One region of the Micrococcus sp. M4NT genome, then DNA from elsewhere that is predicted to be linked to it. Evidence: riboswitches for the same ligand, from Rfam matches in the RefSeq annotation. Region 1 holds a riboswitch; the other holds the start of a gene.
What was found. Region 1 has a riboswitch for thiamine pyrophosphate ahead of NJC10_RS02985 (thiamine ABC transporter substrate binding subunit). Riboswitches for the same ligand answer to the same signal wherever they lie in the genome.

Region 2: another riboswitch for thiamine pyrophosphate. It lies ahead of thiC (phosphomethylpyrimidine synthase ThiC); the one in region 1 lies ahead of NJC10_RS02985 (thiamine ABC transporter substrate binding subunit).

Annotation. Positions count from the first base shown of each region.
Region 1 covers NZ_JAMYEH010000003.1:116,455-120,658, reverse strand. The annotation lists gene NJC10_RS02995 (agmatine deiminase family protein) at 1-679, shown strand, start outside; gene NJC10_RS02990 (AI-2E family transporter) at 573-1,970, opposite strand; TPP riboswitch at 2,016-2,121, shown strand; gene NJC10_RS02985 (thiamine ABC transporter substrate binding subunit) at 2,182-3,324, shown strand; gene NJC10_RS02980 (ABC transporter permease) at 3,321-4,204, shown strand, end outside.
Region 2 covers NZ_JAMYEH010000007.1:135,048-139,251, forward strand. The annotation lists gene NJC10_RS06520 (FAD-dependent oxidoreductase) at 1-159, opposite strand, end outside; TPP riboswitch at 164-268, opposite strand; gene NJC10_RS06525 (thiamine phosphate synthase) at 315-1,028, shown strand; gene thiD (bifunctional hydroxymethylpyrimidine kinase/phosphomethylpyrimidine kinase) at 1,216-2,079, opposite strand; TPP riboswitch at 2,153-2,264, shown strand; gene thiC (phosphomethylpyrimidine synthase ThiC) at 2,263-4,122, shown strand; gene NJC10_RS06540 (hypothetical protein) at 4,161-4,204, shown strand, end outside.

The sequences.
Region 1 (4,204 bases):
GGCCGCCTCCCGCGACTCGTGGGTGACGGACGGGGCGGGCACCGCCGTGGTCGACGCCGGCGCCGTGCTGGCCCCGGAGGTCAACCCGGGCTGGAGCGCCGCCCAGGCGGAGGCCGAGCTCGCGGGCCTGCTGGGCGTCACGCGCGTGGTCTGGACCGCCCTGCCCCGGCGTCCGGGGAGCGGGCCTTTCGGCGGACCGGGCCACCTCGGCGGCTGGATGCGCTTCGTCGAGCCGGGGCGGCTGGCGGTGCACTGGCGTGCCGACCGGTTCCACCCCGAGCACGCGGTCGGAGCGGCCGCGCTGCGCGGACTCGAGGGCACGCCGGACGCGGCAGGCCGTGCGCTGCGCGTGCGCACCGTGCCCGGGGGCGCGCTGCCCGAGGCCTACGACCCCGCCGAGCAGGGGGTGCGCTCGCTCGTGGACGCCGTCCCGATGGGCGGGCACGTGCTGCGGCCGGCGTTCGAGGACGCGCCGACGGAGGAGGCGGCCACGGCGCTCACGGCCGAGCTGCACCCGGGACGGCGTCAGCTGCGCTTCCCGGCGCCTCCCCTGCTGCGCCTGGCCGGCTCCCTCACCGACCTGGTGCTGGTGCAGCCCCGTCCGCAGGACCGGCCACGGGATCCGGGGCCGGACTCAGCGGCGGCCCCGCATCCTCCGGCCGCTCCCCCATGCCGCTGACCCCGGCGGGGGGCTGCCCCCGCTTGGCGCGCCGGGCCTCCGCGGGGCTCAGGCCCACGCTCACCCCGCGCGCCTCCTTGCGCGTGTGGCTGCCCTCCTCCGCGGAGGAGCCGCCGCGCAGCCGGGCCAGAAGGGTGGACTGCCTCCGCTCCATGCCCTTCAGGTCCGAGGCGATCAGCGAGTTGATCCACCGTGCGTTCGGATCGGCGTCGATCAGGATGGCCTTGGCCAGCAGGGTGCAGGGGAGCGCGAGGATCGCACCGAGCGGGCCGAGGACCCACGCCCAGAACAGCAGGGAGAGGAAGCTGACGGTGGGGATCACGCCGATCGCGTCCCCGGCCACCTTGGGCTGGATGATGGACTGCAGCACGAAGTTGAGCACCGAGTAGCTGATGACGACGCCGAGGAAGGCGGGCCAACCGCCCTCCGCGAGGCCCAGGATGGCCGGCGGGATCAGGCCGATGATGAAGCCGATGTTGGGCACGTAGTTGGTGAGGAAGCTCAGCACGCCCCACACGAGGGCCATCGGCACGCCGATCACCAGGAGCGCCACGACGTCCAGGACGGCCACGATCAGCCCGAACACGGTGGTCACCACCCAGTACCGGCGCACGCCGCCCGCGAAGTCCATGAGCGCCTGGCCGAACTCCCGGCGGGCCGAGCTCAGCAGCTGGACGCGGCGCTCCACGGCCATGGAGTCCATGGCCAGGAAGAACATCCCCATGACCACGGTGATCAGCAGGCCCACCACCGCGTAGACGTTGGACGCGATGGCGGTCAGCGCGGTGACGGCGGCGCCCGTGACCTGCTTGATGTCCACGGCCTGCAGCTGCGCGTTCACCATGTCCGGGGTGAGCCCCTGGGAGGACAGCCACGCCGAGACGTCCTGCATGATCGCCTGGAACCGCCCCGCGTACTCGGGCAGGGAGCTCACCAGCTCGAGCCCGGACCAGAAGATCAGCCCCACGAACACGGCCAGCACGGTGACCACGAGGAGCACCGTGGCCGTGGCCCCGAGGACGGGGTGCACGCCGCGCTCGATCAGCCAGCGCTGCAGGGGGTAGGCCACGATCACGAGGTTCAGCCCGAGGAAGACGGGCGCGATGATGGAGGAGATGCCCTGCAGGAACTGCACGAGCACCACGAGGCCCGCGAGCGTCAGCACGATCACGAGCATGCGCGGCCACATCCGGTGCGGCCGGCGGATGTCCCAGTCGGAGGCCGGCGTCGCCGGGGCGACCTGGGGGGCGGGGGCGGGTCCGGCCGGCGCGGCCTCGTCGGGGGTGCTCACGCGTGCAGTCTAAGGTCGGCGCGGACGCGATAGGCTCGCCCCAGTCCACATCGACAGGGGAGCGCCGCAGCGGCGCTGAGAGTGCGGTCCGCCGCAGACCCTCGAACCTGCTCCGGCTCGCACCGGCGAAGGAAGTCGAGACCCTTTCCCGGGGCGTCCGCATGCCGCGGGCCCGCCCCCGGCCCCTCCCGCCGCGCAGGAGGAGACCCGCATGACCCGCACCGCCACCGAGCACGCCCGCCGCCCGCGCACCGCCGCGCTGGCAGCCCTCTCCGGCGCCGCCCTCGCCCTCACGGGCTGCTCGCTCTCCGGCCAGGGGGGCTCCGGCTCCTCCTCCGCGGCGGGCTCCGCGGACGCCGCGGCCGCGGCCACCACGTCCGGCTCCGCCGCCTCCGGCTCCGACTCCGCGGGCGGTGGCAAGACCGTCACGATCATGACCCATGACTCCTTCGCGCTGCCCGAGGAGCTCATCGCCCGGTTCGAGCAGGAGTCGGGCCACCAGCTCTCCACCACCGCCCCGGGCGACGCCGGCTCCGTGGTCAACCAGCTGCTGCTCGCCAAGGACCACCCCACGGTGGACGGCGTGTACGGCATCGAGGACCACTCCACGCACCGGCTCATCGACGAGGGCGTGGTGGCCGAGTACACCCCCGCGAACCTGCCCGAGTCCGCGAAGGACCGCGTGGTCGAGGGCCGGATGATCCCCGTGGACCAGGGGCAGGTGTGCCTCAACGTGGACACCCCGTGGTTCGAGGCGGAGGGGGTGGAGGTCCCCGACTCCCTTGAGGACGTCACCGACCCCCAGTACGCGACGCTGACGGTGCTCACCAGCCCCGTGACCTCCTCCCCCGGCCTCGCCCTCCTGGCCGCCACCAAGGAGGAGTTCGGCGACGATTGGAGGGGCTGGTGGGAGAAGGCCCTCGACGGCGGCGCCAAGGTGGACGCCTCGTGGTCGGACGCGTACTACACCGACTTCTCCGGCGGCGAGGGCAAGGGCGAGTACCCGATCGTGCTCTCCTACTCCTCCTCCCCCGCGTTCGCCCCGGCCACGGACGTCCTGGAGGCCTCCTGCACCCCGCAGACGGAGTACGCCGGCGTCGTCGAGGGCGCGAAGAACCCCGAGGGCGCGCAGGCGTTCATCGACTTCCTCCTCTCCGAGGACGTGCAGAAGGCGCTGCCGGAGTCCATGTACATGTACCCGATCGACGAGTCCGTGGAGCTGCCCGCCGAGTGGGCCGAGAACGCCCCCCTCGCCGAGGACCCCATTTCCCCGGATCCGAAGGCCGTGGACGCCGAGCGCGAGGAGCTGCTCAAGGAGTGGACCGCGCTGCACGAGGAGCACGCCGGGAAGTGACCTCTCAGGTCCCCGGCCCGCCCGCGCTCGCCGAGCCCGTCCTCGCGCCCCCGGGTCGCCCCGCGGGCGGACGGCGACGGCGCCGCACGCGGGCCGGCGGGGACGGGATCGGCGCGTGGTGGCTGCTCGCCGCCGTCGTGCCGCTCGCGTTCCTGGCGGTGTTCTTCGCGTGGCCCGTGGCGGCCATGCTGTGGCGCGGCGTGTCCGCGGACGGCGCACTGGACCTCACCGCGTTCGGCGAGGTCCTCGCCCGCGAGCGCACATGGCGGATCCTCGGGCAGACCCTGGGGATGGCGGCGGCCGGCACGGTGGCCGCCCTCCTGCTCGGGCTGCCGGCCGCACTCGTGCTGCACCGCCGGGCGTTCCCGGGCCGCGCGCTGCTGCGCGCGGTGGTGACGGTCCCGTTCGTGCTGCCCACCGTCGTCGTGGGCGTGGCGTTCCGCGCCGTGCTGGCCCCCGGCGGGCCGCTGGGGTGGACGGGCCTGGACCAGTCCACCGCCGCCGTCGTGCTGGCCCTCGTGTTCTTCAACGTCTCCGTGGTGGTGCGCCAGGTGGGCGCGCTGTGGGGGTCGCTGGACCCGCGGCAGGAGGAGGCCGCGCGCACCCTCGGGGCCTCGCCCTGGCGCGCGTTCCGCACCGTGACCCTCCCGCAGCTGGCGCCCGCCGTGGCCAGCTCGGCCGCGCTCGTGTTCCTCTTCTGCTCCTCGGCGTTCGGGATCGTCCAGACCCTGGGCCGGCCGGGCTACGGCACCCTCGAGTCCGAGATCTGGGTGCAGACCTCGGTGTACCTGGACCTGCGGGTGGCCGCGGTGTTCTCCACGCTGCAGTTCCTGGTGGTCATGGCCGCCGTCGGGATCTCCGGGGCCACCGCGGCGCGGAG
Region 2 (4,204 bases), on a different contig from region 1:
GAGCGGGGCGAGCATGCCGGCCGCGGCGTGGGTGGCGGCGTCGCCGGCGGCGGGCGCGTCCAGGTCCGGGGCGATCACGGTCACCTCGTGGCCGGCGTCCCGCAGGCGCACGGCCGTCGCGAGGCCGACGATCCCGGCCCCCACCACCACGCAGCGCATGGGCTCCTCCTCACGGCGGCATGATCCGCATCGAGTCTGATGGTCGGCGCGCCCCGCGCGTGCGCGGACTGCGTCCCTCTCAGCCCGCTGTGGCGCGGGCTCCCATGGATGCCGCCCAGCATACGCCGGGTGGGCGGACGTGGCAGGGTGGGCGCATGCCGCACCGCCCCGCCGCCCTCGCCACACGCGCCGAGCGCGCCCGCCGCCTCGCGGGCGCCCGCCTGTACGTCTGCACGGACCTCTCCCGCCACGTCCGCGACGACGGCGCCCTCGACGCCGGCGCGTTCGCCGCCTTCGCGGCCGCGTGCTTCCGCGGCGGCGTGGACGCCCTGCAGGTGCGGGACAAGCGGGTCGAGGTGGGCGTCGAGCTCGAGGCCCTGGCGATCGTGGTGGAGCTGGCGCGCGAGCACGGGGCGCTGTCCGCCGCGAACGACCGGGCCGATGTCGCACTCCTAGCCGGCGTGGACGTGTTCCACGCGGGCCAGGACGACCTGACGAGCACGCAGGCGAGGCGCGTGCTCGGCCCCGAGGTGCTGCTCGGGCGGTCCTGCCGCACCGAGGAGCAGGTGCGCGGGGCCGCGGCCGATCCGGAGCTGGACTACTTCTGCACCGGGCCGGTGTGGGAGACGCCGACCAAGCCCGGCCGGGCCGCCGTGGGGCTCGCTCTGCCGCGGTTCGCGGCGGAGATCACCGCCCCCGGCGGCGAGGCGGCGGGACGTGTGTTCTTCGCGATCGGCGGGATCGACGAGGACCGTGTGCCCGCGGTGCTGGGCACGGGCGCCGAGCGGATCGTGGTGGTGCGGGCCGTGACCGGCGCCGACGATCCGGAGGCGGCGGCGCGGAGTCTGCGTGCGGCGGTCACGGGCTGACGCTGCCGCGCCCGGGTGGGAGCGGCGCGGCAGCGCCGCGTGGACGACCCCCGCCCTCGCCACGGGGTCATCGACCGTGACCATGACGCGGTCGTGCTCCTGCGTCTCGTCGAGGGGGACCTCCAGGAGCGGCCTCGTCGAACTCCCTGGGTCTGCCCATGGTTCGAGGGCAGCCATTCCAGAACGATCAGTCCCGATCGCCCGCCCCCCGGTCCCGATGGCTGTGGTCGAGCGGGCCGTGCCAGCGGTCGGTGCGCCGGCCGACGTCGAGCCGCTCCCCCGCCGCGATGGCCTCCGCGAGCCACGGCTTGGCCGTGCGCAGGGCGTCCTCCCAGGCCGTCCCGCCCGCGGCGAGCACCGCGAGCGCCGAGGAGAGCGTGCAGCCCGTTCCATGCGTCGACCGGGAGGAGACGCGCGCGCCGCGCACCTCGGTGACCCGGCCCTCGGGGCCGATCACGGCGTCCGGGACCCCTTCCGCGAGGTCCGCGGCATGCCGGAGGTGGCCGCCCTTCAGGACGACCGTCACGCCGTGCTCCGCGGCGAGGCCGCGGGCCAGCTCCAGGGCGTCCACCCACCGCGCGGGGACGTCCGCGCCGGTCAACGCCGCGAGTTCGGGCAGGTTGGGCGTGACGACGTCCACCGCTGCGAGCAGCGGCGCCCACCCGGCGGGCACGGCGGCGTCGGAGAGCGCGTCCCCCGAGCTCGCCACCATCACGGGATCCAGCACGACGCGCGGGGGCCGGACCCGCTCGAGCCAGTCGCGGACGGCATCCCGGAGCTCGGGCGAGCCGAGCATGCCGATCTTCACGGCGTCGAGCCCAATGTCCGCGGCGACCGAGTCCAGCTGGGCGCGGACGACGTCGACGGGCAGCGGATGCACCGCCTGCACGCCCTGCGTGTTCTGCGCCGTGACGGCCGTGATCGCGGTGAGCCCATAGCCGCCCCACGCCGCGATGGTCTTGAGGTCGGCCTGGATGCCGGCGCCGCCGCCGGAGTCGGAGCCGGCGATGGACAGGACGCGGGGCACGGACCGGCAGTCGGGGGCGCTCATGCGGCCCAGGGTGCCACGTCCGGCGCCCCCGCCGTGCGGTTCGACACACGCGGCCCGGATGGTCTAGCGTCCGTGGCATCCCCACGGGGGCCCCTGGCATGGGGCTGAGATCGGACTGACGCCGTCCGACCACCGTCTGAACCTGTCCGGGTCATGCCGGCGAAGGAAGAAGGAGACACGGCCATGGCCGTTTCCGAGCGCACCGCTCCGCCCACCACCCCTGCCCCCGCCGAGGCCGCCGCGTCCGAGTCCGCCGAGGCCGGCGCCGCCGTCGTCGCGGAGGAGAACTACCCCACGCACCGCCTGGGCTTCCTCGAGGACCCCGAGCACGGCATCCGCGTGCCGGTGACCCGCGTGCACCAGGACGACTCCCCCGACGGCACCCCGAACGAGCCGCTCACCGTGTACCGCACCATGGGCCCGGGCGCCGACCCCACCCGCGGCCTTCCGCCCCTGCGCGCGGAGTGGATCCGCACGCGCGGCGACGTCGAGGAGTACGCGGGCCGCGAGCGCGACCTGCTCGACGACGGCCGCTCGGCCGTGCGCCGCGGCGCCTCCACCCAGGAGTGGCAGGGAGAGAAGCGCGCACCCCTGCGCTCGGCCGAGGGCCGGCGCGTGACCCAGATGCACTACGCCCGCCGCGGGGAGATCACTCCGGAGATGCGCTTCGTGGCGCTGCGCGAGGGCCTGGACGTCGAGCTGGTCCGCTCCGAGGTGGCCGCCGGGCGCGCCATCATCCCCGCGAACGTGAACCACCCCGAGGCCGAGCCGATGATCATCGGCAGGGCGTTCGCCGTGAAGGTCAACGCGAACATCGGCAACTCTGCGGTCACCAGCTCGATCGCCGAGGAGGTCTCCAAGCTCGAGTGGGCCACCCGCTGGGGCGCGGACACCGTCATGGACCTCTCCACGGGCGACGACATCCACACCACCCGCGAGTGGATCCTGCGCAACTCCCCCGTGCCGATCGGCACCGTGCCGATCTACCAGGCCCTCGAGAAGGTCGGCGGCGACCATCAGGCGCTGACCTGGGACGTCTTCCGGGACACCGTGATCGAGCAGTGCGAGCAGGGCGTGGACTACATGACGATCCACGCGGGCGTGCTGCTGCGCCACGTGCCGCTCTCCGCGGACCGCGTCACGGGGATCGTCTCCCGCGGCGGGTCGATCATGGCCGGCTGGTGCCTGGGGCACCACAAGGAGAACTTCCTCTACGAGCACTACGACGAGCTCTGCGAGATCTTCGCGCGCTACGACGTGTCCTTCTCCCTCGGCGACGGCCTGCGCCCCGGCTCCGTGGCGGACGCCAACGACGCCGCCCAGTTCGCCGAGCTGGACACGCTCGCCGAGCTGACGCGGCGCGCCTGGGAGCACGACGTCCAGGTCATGGTGGAGGGCCCCGGGCACATCCCGCTGCACCTCGTGCGCGAGAACGTGGAGCGCCAGCAGGAGCTGTGCCAGGGCGCCCCGTTCTACACGCTCGGCCCGCTCGTCACGGACATCGCCCCGGCGTACGACCACATCACCTCGGCCATCGGCGCCACGGAGATCGCCCGCTACGGCACGGCGATGCTCTGCTACGTCACGCCCAAGGAGCACCTGGGCCTGCCGAACCGCGACGACGTGAAGACGGGCGTGATCACCTACAAGATCGCGGCGCACGCCGCCGACGTCGCCAAGGGACACCCGGGCGCCCGCGACCGCGACGACGCCCTCTCCAAGGCCCGCTTCGAGTTCCGCTGGCGCGATCAGTTCGGCCTGGGCCTGGATCCGCAGCTCGCCGAGGAGTACCACGACGAGACGCTGCCCGCCGAGCCGGCCAAGACCGCGCACTTCTGCTCGATGTGCGGGCCGAAGTTCTGCTCGATGCGCATCAGCCAGGACATCCGCTCCGAGTTCGGCACGGCCTCGGACCAGGCGCGGATCGCGGAGGCGGGCATGGCCGCGAAGTCCGCGGAGTTCCGGGCCGCCGGTGGGTCCGTGTACCTGCCCGAGCCGAGCCTGCGCCGGCCCGAGGGGGACGGGGTGCTCGCGAGGGACTGAGCGGTCCGTGCCGCGACGCGGGGGCCAGGGTGCCGGCCATGAGCACCTCCCCCCGCGCGCGGTGCGAACCTGCCCGCGATCG